3 regions of the Mammaliicoccus vitulinus genome follow, and region 1 is predicted to be linked to each of the others. Evidence: predicted binding sites of a transcription regulator. Region 1 holds the regulator's gene; each other region holds the start of a gene.
What was found. The regulator LexA, encoded in region 1, represses DNA repair genes until DNA is damaged. The targets are predictions, from matches to a motif close to CGAACATATGTTCG.
Positions count from the first base shown of each region.

Region 2: uvrB (excinuclease ABC subunit UvrB) is a predicted target of LexA. The motif match lies at 1,175-1,188, and genes of this name have one in related genera.
Region 3: PYW35_RS09190 (carbohydrate kinase) is a predicted target of LexA. The motif match lies at 2,296-2,309, and genes of this name have one in related genera.

Region 1 is NZ_CP118974.1:1,450,567-1,455,714, forward strand. It holds gene tkt (transketolase) at 1-1,432, opposite strand, end outside; gene PYW35_RS07295 (DUF896 domain-containing protein) at 1,518-1,754, opposite strand; gene sosA (DNA damage-induced cell division inhibitor SosA) at 1,833-2,042, opposite strand; gene lexA (transcriptional repressor LexA) at 2,187-2,807, shown strand; gene PYW35_RS07310 (CAP domain-containing protein) at 3,117-4,133, opposite strand; gene guaC (GMP reductase) at 4,153-5,130, opposite strand.
Region 2 is NZ_CP118974.1:2,092,700-2,097,847, reverse strand. It holds gene PYW35_RS10525 (TlpA family protein disulfide reductase) at 1-228, shown strand, start outside; gene PYW35_RS10520 (HD domain-containing protein) at 228-878, shown strand; gene PYW35_RS10515 (DUF2198 family protein) at 887-1,117, shown strand; gene uvrB (excinuclease ABC subunit UvrB) at 1,250-3,232, shown strand; gene uvrA (excinuclease ABC subunit UvrA) at 3,238-5,148, shown strand, end outside.
Region 3 is NZ_CP118974.1:1,814,868-1,820,015, reverse strand. It holds gene PYW35_RS09200 (class I SAM-dependent rRNA methyltransferase) at 391-1,563, shown strand; gene PYW35_RS09195 (hypothetical protein) at 1,636-2,172, shown strand; gene PYW35_RS09190 (carbohydrate kinase) at 2,323-3,414, shown strand; gene PYW35_RS09185 (pseudouridine-5'-phosphate glycosidase) at 3,414-4,331, shown strand; gene PYW35_RS09180 (phosphocarrier protein HPr) at 4,468-4,734, shown strand; gene ptsP (phosphoenolpyruvate--protein phosphotransferase) at 4,734-5,148, shown strand, end outside.

The DNA of each region.
Region 1 (5,148 bases):
ATTGTTCTACTGGTTCATGAGTTGGACCATCTTCACCTACAGCGATTGAATCATGAGTAAATACGAATGTTGATGGTATGCCCATGATTGCTGAAAGACGAACTGCTGGTTTCAAGTAGTCACTGAATACGAAGAATGTTGCACCATAAGGTTTAACACCACCGTGTACAGTCATACCATTAACTGCTGCTGCCATTCCGAATTCACGAACACCGAACCAAATGTTACGTCCTTCTGGTGTTTCGCTGTCAAAGTCTGCTTCGTCTTTAACATTTGATTTGTTTGATGATGCTAAGTCAGCTGAACCACCAAAGAATGCAGGAACTGATTTACTTAAGGCTTGAATCACTTCTCCTGAATCTGCACGGGTAGCACTACTATTGCCAGCATCATAAACTGGTAATTCTTTAGCATAATCAGCTGGTAATTCATTAGAGATAGCTTGTTTAAATGCTTCACCTAATTCAGGATATGCTTTTGTATATTCTTCAACTAATTTATCCCAAGCTGATTCATCTTCGTTAGCACGTGTTAACATTGTTTCGCTAAATACATCATAGACTTCTTGTGGTACATTAAAGCGTTTAGAAGGATCTAAGCCGTATGCTTTCAATGCTAATTCACGTTCTTCTTCTCCAAGTGGATTACCGTGAACACCATTTGTACCAGCTTTATTAGGAGAACCGTAACCTATAACTGTTTTGATTTCGATCATCGTTGGACCTTCTAAAGTTTTTGCTTCAGTGATGGCTTTATCAATAGCTTCAAGGTCATTGCCATCTTCTACTAAGATATAACTCCAACCATATGAAGTGAATCTTTCTTTAACATTTTCAGAGAATGCTTTATTTAAATCACCATCTAATGAAATATCATTAGAATCATATAGCGTGATTAATTTATCAAGTTTCAAATGACCAGCTAATGAAGCGGCTTCGTGAGAAACACCTTCCATTAAATCGCCATCACTTGCTAATACATAAGTGTAATGGTCTACTACATCATAATTTTCTTTATTAAATTTACCTGCTAAATGTTTTTCAGCCATTGCCATACCAACACTCATAGCAAAACCTTGTCCTAATGGTCCAGTTGTAACTTCAACGCCATCAGTATGATTAAACTCTGGATGTCCAGGTGTTTTTGAATCCCATTGTCTAAAGTTTTTCACTTCTTCAAGTTCTAAACTACCTGAAACATGTAATAAACTATATAATAACGCTGAACCATGTCCTGCAGATAGAACAAAACGGTCTCTATTAAAATAGTTTTTAGACTGAGGATTAAAATTTAAATGCTTAGTCCATAAAGTATATGCCATAGGTGCTGCACCCATTGGTAAACCAGGGTGTCCTGAATTTGCTGCTTCAATAGCATCTATACTCAAAGCACGAATTGAATCTACTGCAAGTTGATCTTTTTCATTAAACATAAATGTAGTCTCCTTTATTCTTGTAATCCCTTTTCATTATACATGAAAAAAATTAGAAAATTAATTATTATCTCTTAATTTATATTTATTTCCTAATATTATTATTTTTTTGAATTTCTTTTACTTTTTCAGGTGTTACGTCATTTCCTTCTGGATCTATTACTTTAGTATTTTCTATAGTGCTTTTGAAGTTTCCTCTAAAAGCTTGTAAATACTCTGCTCGCAATTTAGTTTGTTCTTTAGCTTCTGTCTCTGACAAACCTTCTGTCTTTTTTTTATTAGCGAGTTCATTAATTCTATCTATTTTAGTTTTTTCTAACATTTTATCCCCACTTTCTACATACATAAAAGATACCAAAAAACACGAGTAAATCCAAATGGATTTACTCGTGTTTTATAATTAATCTATAGACCCTACTATTGTATTTGAATCAGATAAATGATTAGGTTGTTTATGTTCGTGTTGTTTAATTTGATGATCTGTCATCTCGTACGTCTGTTCTGTTGTATAGATATCATTTGACTGAGCTAAATATAAATATCCTATTAATAGAGTCATTAAGAATACTGCCACATATACTAATATTGTCTTCTTAACTGTAATTGTCATAATCAATTCCCCCTAGAACGTTTGTTTGTATTTTTATGATAACAGAACAACTGTTCGTAGTCAATAAAAATACGAACAAATGTTTGTTCGAAGGAAACGTATGTGCTATAATATGGTTAAATAATTTATTGGGAGCGTGCGACTATGAAAGAATTAACTAAACGTCAATCTGAAATATATCAATTCATCAAACATATAGTACATACGAAAGGTTATCCACCTAGTGTACGTGAAATTGGTTTAGCGGTTGGCTTAGCATCAAGTTCTACAGTACATGGTCATCTATCTAGATTAGAGGAAAAGGGATATATCAAACGTGACCCAACTAAACCTCGTGCAATCGAAATAATCGAAACAACTGGTGAAAACATTAACCAAGAGAATACTATCCATGTTCCGGTTATAGGTAAAGTTACAGCAGGTATTCCAATTACAGCTGTTGAGAACGTTGAAGAGTACTTCCCATTACCTGCTCATTTCACTTCTACTCATAATAGCAATATCTTTATTTTAGATGTTATTGGAGATAGTATGATTGAAGCTGGCATACTTGATGGTGATAAAGTAATTGTTCGCAGTCAATCCATTGCAGAGAATGGAGATATTATCGTTGCCATGACTGACGATGATGAAGCAACTGTTAAACGCTTCTATAAAGAAGAAACAAGATATAGACTACAACCTGAAAATAATACAATGGAACCTATTTATTTAGATAACGTAACAGTATTAGGTAAAGTCGTAGGATTATTTAGAGAAATGTAACCATATAAAAAAGGAGATGCAATCGCATCTCCTTTTTTTCATATTCCCTTTATCGAGTTCTTATTACTAATGTCATATATTTATGAAACATCTTTTTTATTTAATAATTCTTTAATACGTTCTAATACATCTAAATCTTTATGCTTTATTTCTTTACTTTCCATGTAAAACTTCCCCTTTATATGTTATTCCACCAATCAAATTATTAGAAACAACATGTGTTAAACATTTAAGGAAATATGAAATATGACTTATCTCGATACAATTATATCAAAGTTGCTCAGATAGAATATTTATCTATCTCTCTTCTTATTGTTGTGTGATGTAGTTTTCCGTCCAATAAGGCTGTAAATCTTCGCCTATATCAACACCTACACCTAACTCTTTATAATCTTTATTTAAAATGTTCTTTCTGTGTCCCAGTGAATTCATAAGACCATGATGTGCATAAATACTACTTATTTGACCATATGCTAAGTTTTCACCAGCAGTAATATAGTCAAAGCCATCATTATCTAATCTATCAAATGGAGATAAACCTTGTTTATTAGTATGATCAAAATAATCGTTATCAACCATATCTTGACTATGCTTTCTTGCAGTTTGACTTACATTTTCATTATAAGATAATGTCGGTAAGCCAAATTGAACACGCTCAGCATTTATAAGATCAAAGTTTTGTAATTCTAATGCATTTTTATAATCATCAGATCCTGCATGATATTGGTTCGTTCGTTTATCTTCAGTTGATGATGCTATTTGCATTATACCTTTAATTTGATTATTCTCATGTTTATCATAAAAAACGGTTGTATAGATGTTATCAAATTTGAAAACATCGTAATCTTCATCATTTTGAATGAGCTTCACTTTTTCTTTTTGAATTTCTTTTTCTGGTTCACCAAGTATAGAACGAACTTTTTCCTTGTTCATTTTACTTGTGATCCCTTTTTGGGATGTTATTAAGTCTTGGTTCGTATATAAACCTGTTACTTTGTCATTATCATAACTTACCATTACAAATTCATGGTAATCATTATGATATACATGCCATTTCTCGTTATACTCATTAGCGGTTATACGCTTTGGTTTGCCAAGTTTCTTTTCAACTTCACTTTTTGTTTGATTGATTTGAATATTATTAATCGCAAACTCTTGGTCATTTGGTGTTTTAAGTTCAACTTTTTCAGCTGTTTGTTCGTGTAGTAATCCCTGTTGAACGGTTAATACTCTTTGTTGAATTTGTCTAGACAAATCTGAATCAGGGACAGGCTTGATCAATGTTACAAACAATAACAATAAAAATAAGTAAAATACTTTTTTCAAGTCGTCACCTCACCTATATTTAGTCACGGTCACCATTAAAGATTGAATTTCGTACAATTACGTAGTCAACTTTTGTAATAGAATGTAAGTCTTTTCCACCTGCATATGAAATCGAACTTTGTAAATCCTGTTCTATTTCAACTAAAGTATCTTTTAATGAGCCTTTATGTTCTACAAACATTTTTTTACCTTCTACGTTTTTACGTTCACCTTTTTGGAACTCAGACGCACTACCAAAATACTCTTTATATAATTTACCTTCTAATTCAACTGTTTCACCTGGTGATTCCTCGTGCGCAGCAAATAATGAACCAACCATTACCATGCTTGCACCAAATCTGATTGATTTAGCGATGTCACCATTCGTTCTAATACCACCATCAGCAATCATAGGTTTTCTAGCAGCTTTACTACATGAATTAATAGCAGCTAATTGCCAACCACCCGTTCCAAATCCAGTTTTAATTTTAGTGATACACACTCTTCCTGGTCCAATACCTACTTTAGTAGCGTCTGCACCAGCATTTTCTAGCTCACGAACACCTTCAGGCGTACCAACATTACCAGCAATTAAAAATGTTTCTGGAATGTGTTGCTTAATGTGTTTAATCATTCTAATAACTTGCTCAGAATGACCATGTGCTATATCTATCGTTATATATTCAGGAACTAGTCCCTCATTAGAAAGTTGTTCAACAAAAGTATATTCATTGTCTTTTACACCTACAGATATAGATGCAAATAAGTTTTGACTTTGCATTTTCTTGATAAATGGGATACGTCCCGCTTCATCAAAACGATGCATGATATAAAAATAATCGTTACTAGCAAACCACTCAGCGAGTTCTTCATTCATAACTGTTTGCATGTTAGCTGGTACTACTGGTAATTTAAATGTTTTTGGTCCGAATTTAACAGAAGTATCGCATTCTGAGCGACTTTCTACTATACATTTGTTTGGAATTAATTGTACATCTTCATAATCAAAAATTTTCATATCAATGACCTCTTTCAA
Region 2 (5,148 bases), 640 kb from region 1:
TTAAACGTTAAAGATAAACGTAAACCAGCTGAACAATTAATTCATGACGTTAATGTGAATTATAGCATTTACGTTGCACAAGATGATTTTCTTAAAAAGTTTAAAACTTACAATATTCCTACAACATTATTTGTAGACAAAAATGGCGAAATAAAAAAAGTGTATTTAGGTGAATTATCTGAAAAGACACTGAACAACTTAGTTACACAAGTTAAGGAGGAGAATTAATGGGGGTACATCAATATTTTAAAAGTTTATCTGATTTAGAAAAATTAGTAAGATGTCCAGGAAAATTTAAATATCAAGATCATAACGTTGCAGCGCACTCTTTTAAAGTAACAAAAATTGCGCAATATTTAGCAACAGTTGAAGAACAAAATGGTCAAGAAATAGACTGGAAACTTGTTTACGAAAAAGCGTTGAATCATGACTATCCTGAAATATTCACTGGAGATATTAAAACACCTGTTAAATATGCCTCTTATGAAATCAAAAAACTATTCTCTCAAGTTGAAGAAGAAATGATAGATAAATTTATAACAGAAGAATTTCCAGAGCAGTATCAAGACATATATAGACATAGACTGCAAGAAGGCAAAGATGATAGTATAGAAGGACAAATACTTAGTGTTGCAGACAAAATTGATCTGCTTTATGAATCTTTTGGTGAAATACAAAAAAGAAATCCAGAACCTTTATTCTTTGAAATATATGAAAGTTCATTAGAAACGATTATGCAATTTGATCATTTGTCATCTGTACAAGATTTTATACAGCATATTATTCCTGATATGTTGCAAGAAAAATTTATTCCACGTTCGGAATTAAGAGAAATAACAATGACGATTCTTGAGAAACGTGAAACAAAAAGGAGTTAGTGAGTTGAATGATTTGGCCGATTCTTGCTTTGTTTCTCCCTTGTTTAATGGTTATTATTTTCACGCAAATTGCTCAAAACAAATGGGTAGGCTTACTCGTATCCAGTATTATAATTGGCGTTTCAGTATATAAAGGCTTTTTTAATAATGAAGTTATCATTATGCTAGATGTTGTCAGTTTAGTGGTCGGATATTATATAGTGGACACCCTTAAAGTAGATAAAATTGAATCAAGATAGATAAGAGGATAAATCATTATGATTTTTCCTCTTATTTGTATTTAAAAAGTCATAAAACGAACAAATGTTTGGTCATTTTTACGATTTTTTGATAAAATATATTTATATATTACAGAATTTAAGGAGGTTTCTATGCAACATTTTCCTTTTAAAATACATTCAGACTATTCACCTCAAGGAGATCAGCCCGAAGCTATTAAATCTCTCGTTAAAGGTATAAAGGATGGTAAGAGACACCAAACGCTACTTGGTGCAACAGGAACAGGTAAAACGTTCACAATGAGTAATGTTATTAAACAAGTAGGAAAGCCTACCCTTATCATTGCGCATAATAAAACATTAGCAGGTCAATTGTATAGTGAGTTTAAAGAGTATTTTCCTGAAAACAGAGTTGAATATTTTGTAAGTTATTATGATTATTATCAACCAGAAGCATATGTTCCTCAAACAGATACATTTATTGAAAAAGATGCATCCATTAATGATGAAATAGATAAACTGCGACATTCTGCTACGAGTGCATTGTTTGAACGAGATGATGTTATTGTAATCGCAAGTGTCAGTTGTATATATGGTTTAGGTAATCCGGAAGAATATAAAGACTTAGTCGTAAGCACGCGTGTAGGTATGGAAATGGAACGTAACGAACTATTAAGAAAGCTTGTCGACAACCAATATTCGAGAAATGATATTGATTTTAGACGTGGTACTTTCAGAGTAAGAGGCGATGTAGTTGAAATTTTCCCAGCATCACGAGATGAATTGTGTGTGAGAGTTGAATTTTTCGGAGACGAAATTGACCGAATTAGAGAAGTGAACTATTTAACGGGTGAAGTGATAGCTGAAAGAGAACATTTTCTATTTTATCCAGCTTCTCACTTCGTAACACGTGAAGAAAAGATGAAAGAAGCTATTGAACGTATTGAGAAAGAGCTTAAAGAACGTTTAGAAGAACTTAGAAAAGATAATAAGTTATTAGAAGCTCAAAGATTAGAACAAAGAACAAATTATGACTTAGAAATGATGCGAGAAATGGGATTCTGTTCGGGAATTGAGAACTATTCAGTTCATTTAACGTTACGTCCTAAAGGCTCCACACCATATACGTTATTAGATTATTTTGGTGATGATTGGCTCGTAATGATTGATGAATCACATGTTACGATTCCTCAAATAAGAGGTATGTATAATGGTGACCAAGCTAGAAAAAATGTTTTGGTTGAACATGGATTTAGATTACCAAGTGCTTTAGACAATAGACCACTTAAATTTGAAGAATTTGATAAGAAGACTAAACAACTTGTTTATGTGTCTGCCACACCAGGTCCGTATGAAATTGAACATACTGATGAAATGGTGGAACAAATTATACGACCAACTGGATTATTAGATCCTGTAATAGAAGTTAGACCGAGTGAAAATCAAATCGATGATTTAATGGCTCAAATTAACGAAAGAGTAGAAAGTAATGAGCGTGTGTTAATCACTACATTAACGAAGAAAATGAGTGAAGATTTAACGACTTATTTAAAAGAAGCGGGCATTAAAGTAAATTACTTACATTCTGAAATTAAAACGTTAGAACGTATAGAAATTATAAGGGATTTAAGAATGGGCGTTTACGATGTATTAGTTGGTATTAATTTACTACGTGAAGGTTTAGATATACCAGAAGTATCGCTTGTCACAATTTTAGATGCTGATAAAGAAGGATTCTTAAGGTCAGAGCGTGCGCTTATCCAAACGATTGGACGTGCAGCACGTAATGATAAAGGTAAAGTTATTATGTATGCAGATAGAATTACAGATTCTATGAGAACGGCAATAGATGAAACAAGTAGAAGACGTGTAACCCAAAAAGCTTATAACGAAGAAAATAATATTACACCACAAACAATTAATAAAAAAATTAGAGATGTCATATCAGCTACTGTAGAAACAGATGAAGTAAACGATAAAGATAAGAAAAAAGCGCCGAAGAAGCTTACGAAAAAAGAAAGAGAAAAGACAATCGAGCGGATAGAAAAAGAAATGAAAGGTGCTGCGAAAGATTTAGATTTCGAGCGTGCATCTGAATTAAGAGATATATTATTTGAACTAAAAGCAGAAAGGTGACTGAGATGAAAAACAAATCCATCATCGTAAAAGGTGCAAGAGCACATAATTTAAAAGATATAGATATAGAAATACCAAAAGATCAACTTGTTGTGATGACAGGTTTATCAGGATCAGGGAAATCATCATTAGCGTTTGATACAATTTATGCTGAAGGTCAAAGACGATATGTTGAATCATTAAGTGCATATGCTAGACAATTTTTAGGTCAAATGGATAAACCAGATGTAGATTTAATTGAAGGCCTTTCTCCAGCGATATCAATAGATCAAAAGACAACAAGTAAAAATCCTAGATCAACTGTAGCGACGGTTACAGAAATTTATGATTATTTGAGATTATTATATGCAAGAGTAGGTAGACCAATTTGTCCAAACCATGGTATTGAAATTAAATCACAAACTGTGCAACAAATGGTCGATCAAGTTATGGAATTAGAAGATAGAACAAAATTACAAATTCTGTCTCCAATTATTTCTGGACGTAAAGGCACGCATAAAAAATTAATCGAAGATATCGCTAAAAAAGGTTATGCAAGATTAAAAGTTGATGGCGATATTTTAGATGTGGATGATGTACCAGATTTAAATAAAAATCAAAACCACTCAATCGATGTTGTAATAGATAGACTTGTGATTAAACCTGGAATAGAAGCGAGATTAGCAGATTCGTTACAAACAGCTTTGGAATTAGCTGAAGGTAATGCTGTAGCGGATATTATTGATGGTGATGAAATTAAATTTTCTGAACATCATGCTTGTCCTATTTGTGGGTTTTCAGTTGATCAATTAGAACCTAGAATGTTTTCATTTAATAGCCCATTTGGCGCATGTCCATCTTGTGATGGTCTCGGCATGAAATTAACTGTTGATGTTGATTTAGTTGTACCAGATAAAACATTAAGTTTAAATGATGGTGCTATTTTACCTTGGCAACCAATCAGTTCAAATTATTATCCAACTTTATTAAAACAAGCTTGTGAACATTTTAAAATTGATATGGATAAACCATTTAATAAATTAACAAAAAAAGAAAAGAATATTGTATTACGTGGACATGAAGATGAAATTGAGTTTGAATTTAATCAAGATTATGGCGTTAAAACGAAACGTAAAAGAACGATGGCGTTTGAAGGTGTATTAAATAACATTGAACGACGTTATCATGATTCACCATCTGAGTACGTTAGAGAAGTTATGCAAAAATACATGGTCGAAAAAACATGTGAAACGTGTGATGGATACCGTTTAAATGAAAAAGTGTTGTCAGTTAAAATTGATGGACAGCACATTGGTGAAGTTGTGAGATACTCAATTTATAATGCGATTGAACACTTCGATCATTTAAATTTAGATGAAACTGAAAGAAAAATTGCTAAACTTATTTTAAAAGAAATACACGAGAGACTTTCATTCTTAAACAATGTTGGTTTAGAATATTTAACGCTGAATCGAGCTTCAGGAACTTTATCTGGTGGTGAAGCGCAACGTATTAGATTGGCGACACAAATTGGTTCGAGATTATCAGGTGTTCTATATGTATTAGATGAACCTTCTATCGGTCTTCATCAAAGAGATAATGAACGATTAATCAACACTTTGAAATCTATGAGAGATATGGGAAATACTTTAATAGTTGTTGAACACGATGAAGATACAATGAAAGCTGCAGACTACTTAGTGGATATCGGACCAAAAGCGGGTGTTCATGGAGGAGAGGTTGTAGCTAGTGGTACACCTGAAGAAGTTATGCAAAATGAAAACTCATTAACGGGTCGATATTTAAGCGGCAAAGAAAAAGTATACGTACCATCAAAGCGCAGAAAAATAACGAAACGAAAAATATCTGTTAAAGGCGCAACGAGTAATAACTTGAAAGATGTTGATGTAGACTTTCCATTGTCAGTTATGACATGT
Region 3 (5,148 bases), 360 kb from region 1:
TGCTGACGCCCGAGGGAATAGTATGAGAGAGAGACTACAGGCTCGAACCATACCCCTAGGCAAGCATGCACTTTACAAAATCGTAAGATTTTAAAATATAAAAAGATCTCTTCACTACTAATCTTAGTACCTTTTATTTATATTCTAATATGTAATAAGTAAACTTTTTTAATGAATTTCTTTGAAAAATGTATTGCACGGAACAATCTTATCCTTTATACTATTTTTAGTAAGCGTTTACATAAAAGGGGATCAAAACTTTCTGGGGGAAATTTTGATTAATAAATTCGGTTAACAGAGTATTCTAAAGGGGGATACTCTGTTTTTTTGGTGTTTTGCGTAATATACGTTATAATATGTGAGACATTTCGAAAGGATGGCCAAAAAATAATGAAACAGTTAATGCTTAAAAGAGGTAAAGAAGATAAATATTTAAGAGGTTACCCTCTAGTTGAAAAAGATGACATATTTGATATGCCTAACACAGATGAAGGTGAATTAGTAGCGCTTGTAGATTCTGGTAAAAGATTTATTGCTACTGCTTATTATGGTGAACAAAATAAAGGTATCGGTTGGGTATTATCACTAGAATCAACTGAAAAGATAGACCACCAATTTTTTGTAGATTTATTTACTACAGCTAAAAATGAAAGAGAATATTATGATCGTGTTAATGGCATCAATGCATACAGAATTTTTAATGCTGAAGGTGATGGTATTGGCGGATTAACAATTGATAATTATGACGGACATTTATTAATTCAATGGTATTCTGTTGGAATCTATCGTTTGAAAGACAGATTATTACCTGCAATTAAAGAAGTATTTGAATATAAATCTATTTTTGAAAAAAGAAGATTTAAAGGTATGGAAACTGCTTCTGACTTTGTTGACGGAAAAGCACCTGGTTTCCCATATGTAATAGAAGAAAATCATTTATTCTACAATATTGATTTAGATGATGGACCGATGACTGGAATTTTCTTAGATCAAAAAGATGTAAGAAAAAAATTAAGAGATCATTATAGCCAAGATAAAGATGTACTTAACTTATTCAGTTATACGGGCGCTTTTTCTGTTGCAGCAAGTGCAAATGCTAACTCTACAACGAGTGTGGATTTAGCAAATAGAGCTAGATCGCTAACTGAAGCTAATTTTGGATTAAACACTGTGGATTTAAATAATAATCATATTTTCATCATGGATGTGTTTGATTATTTCAAATACGCTTTACGTCACGGTTTAAGTTATGACGTAGTAGTCGTTGATCCTCCAAGCTTTGCTCGTAACAAGAAAAAAACGTTTAGCGTACAGAAGGACTATCCGGAATTAATAGAAGGATCATTGGAACTTTTAAATGAACAAGGTACTTTAATATTAAGTACGAATTCTAGTGCATTCCCTCAAAAAGCATTTAAGAAAATGATTAATCAAACTTTAGATGCTTTAGATGTAGACTATACTATTCTGGATGTTATGGGATTACCTAAAGACTTTAAGAGCCATCCACATTACAAACCTAGCAAGTATTTAAAAGTAGTGTTTGTACAAATAAATGGTTAAAAATTCCTCATACGGGTATATATTAGTATTCTAATTATTGAATATTAATGAACTGTGAGGAGAATGGAAATAATGGGTATATTTAATAAAATTACTAATAAAGCCGGAAATAAAGCATTAGGCATAGAAGAAATTAAAAAGCGTTCTGAATTACCAGTAACGCAAGATGAGTTATTAAATCGTAGAAAAAGAGCTAAAGACTTAATTCATAAAAAATCATTAATGTCATCTGCAGCAAATGTTGTTCCAATACCTGGATTAGGTGTTGGTATGGACATCAAGCTAATGAGCGATATCATTGAAGATATTAACAAAATTTATGGATTAAGCCATAAGCAAGTGAATAAAATGCAAGATGACTTAAAACAAAAAGTGCTAACATCTGCCGCTATGAAAGGTAGCCAATTTATTGGACAAAAAGTTACAAATGCTATGGTAAAAGTATTCTTTAAATCTGTAGTTAAACGTGAAGCGGCTAAACAATCTAGATGGATACCACTTGTAGGTCAAGCTGTTGCTGGATCTATTAGTTATTATTTAATGAAAAAAATGGGTGAGGATCACATTAAGAAATGTGAAACAGTCATTCAAGACTTTATAAGTGAATAAATTTTAAAAAGTTAGTATCAGGAATTAATCTTGATACTAACTTTTTTTATTTGAATTATTTTAATATTTGCATTATTTATGAAAGCGCTTTATAGTATGATGTGTAAACTAAAGTTTAAAATGTAAACATTTGTTTGTGAGGTGAGTGGTTTGAATAAAAATGAAAAGATTATACTTAATTTAATTAAAGAGAATCCATTTATATCACAACAAGAATTATCAGAAGAAGTTGGATTATCAAGACCAGCTGTAGCAAATATCATATCGGGGTTGGTTAAGAAAGAATATGTGCAAGGGAAAGCATATGTTTTGAATGAACAAAATCCTATTGTGTGTATAGGTGGTGCAAATATTGATAGAAAATTTCACATTACCGATAAATTAATAGAAGGCACCTCTAATCCTGTTACTTCAGAATTATCTATTGGTGGTGTTGCTAGGAATGTTGCAGAGAACTTAGGAAGAATAGGAGAGGATGTCCTGTTATTAACAACGTCTGGAAATGATGCAGAATGGCAACATATTGCAGATTTATCATCACCATTTATGAATGTAGATTATGTTGAAAAAATATCTAGTGAGGCTACGGGAAGTTATACAGCATTGTTAGACCAAAATGGAAACATGACGATGGGACTCGCAGATATGTTAGTATATGACAAAATCACGCCAGAGTTTATGATCAAAAATACTTATTTATTAAATAAAGCAAAGTGTATTATTGCAGATTTGAACTGCCCAAAAGAAACGATTGAGTTCTTGTGTGCTTATGCTGAGAAAAAACAAATTAAATTGGTATTAATTGCAGTTTCAGGACCAAAAATGAATCGTCTGCCAAATAATTTACATGCTGTAGATTGGCTGATTTTAAATAAAGATGAAGTTGAATCCTTTGTAGGCAAAGAGGCAGAGTCAGAAGAATATTTACTAAAATTTATCAATGACATTAAATCATTAGGCGTTACCAATATCATTGTTACATCAGGTAAAGAAAAAATATTTTATGATGGCATAGAAGGAAAACGGCAGTTTAAAGTTAAAGCAATTGAGCATGTTGTCGATGTGACAGGTGCCGGAGATGCATTTACGTCAGGTTTAATTTATGGATGGTTAAATTCATATGATATACGACAAATTATTGATTTAGCTAAAGCTAATGCTTCTAAGACAATACAAATATCTTATACCGTTAGACAAGATTTAGACAGAAAACAACTTATAAAAGACATGGAGGCGTTATAATGAAAAGCTATATTCAATTCTCAGAAGAAGTGGAAAATGCTAAACAGGAAGGCAAAGCAATTGTTGCTTTAGAATCTACAATTATTTCACATGGTATGCCATATCCACAAAATGTACAAATGGCAAAAAACGTAGAACAAATTGTAAGAGATAACGGCGGTGTGCCTGCAACTATCGCTATTATTAATGGAGAAATCAAAATTGGATTAAATGATCAAGAATTAGAGTTATTAGCAAGTGCTGAAAATGTTGCTAAAGTTTCAAGAAGAGATATAGCAGAAATTATAGCAACTCAAAGAATTGGTGCAACTACAGTAGCTTCCACAATGATTTGTGCACAATTAGCAGATATTAAGTTCTTCGTTACAGGCGGTATCGGCGGTGTTCATAAAGGTGCAGAGGATACAATGGATATTTCAGCCGATTTAGAAGAACTTTCTAAAACAAATGTAGCTGTCATTTGTGCTGGTGCAAAATCAATCCTTGATTTAGAAAAAACATTAGAATATTTAGAAACTAAAGGTGTACCAGTTGTAGGCTATCAAACAGATGAACTTCCTGCATTTTTTACAAGAAAAAGTGGGCTTAAATTAAATACTAGAATGGATGACGTTGAAACGATAGCACAATTAGCAGAGGTGCACTGGGATTTAGGTTTAGATTCTGGTATTGTGATTGCCAATCCGGTTCCTGAAGAAGATCAATTAGAGCCTACATTTATAAATAATATTATTGATAAAGCATTAGCAAAAGCTGAAGAAGAAGGTATACATGGCAAAGATTCAACGCCATATCTGTTAGGTGAAATTGTTAAGCAGTCTGAGGGTAGATCATTAGATACGAATATTAAACTCATTGAACACAACGCAATGGTTGGGACACAAATAGCAGTTGAATATATGAAGCTTCCTAATTAAGGCAGAATTGACTCAAATAATTGCATACTTATGTAATTTGATTGAATTGTAAGTGTTTTTTTGATATTCTTTAATCGTATAGATAAAATTTGATTTTATACAAATTAAATATAGGAATCAGAAGGAGATAATAAATATGGAACAAAATTCTTACGTAATAATTGACGAAACGGGTATTCATGCACGACCAGCAACTATGTTAGTTCAAACTGCATCTAAATTTGATTCAGATGTACAATTAGAATATAATGCTAAAAAAGTAAACTTAAAATCTATTATGGGTGTAATGAGCCTTGGTGTTGGTAAAGATGCTGAAATTACTATCTACGCTGAGGGTAGTGATGAGAAAGAAGCAATTGAAGCAATCACTGAAGTATTATCTAAAGAAGGATTAACTAAATAATGTCTGAATTATTAAAAGGTATAGCTGCATCTGATGGTGTGGCTATTAGTAAAGCATACTTATTAGTCGAGCCTGACTTATCTTTTTCTAGCGATAATATCAGCGATGTAGATGGCGAAGTTGAAAAGTTCAAAGCAGCTGTTAATCAATCTAAAGTTGAATTAACTCAAATTCGTAATAATGCTGAGAAACAACTTGGAGCTGATAAAGCTGCGATTTTTGATGCGCACTTATTAGTGTTAGAAGATCCAGAGTTATTAAATCCGATTGAAGATAATATTCGCAATAATAAAGTCAATGCGCCAACTGCATTAAATGAAGTATCAACAAATTTCATTACGATTTTTGAAAATATGGATAATGAATACATGAAAGAACGCGCGGCAGATATTCGTGACGTTTCTAAACGTATTT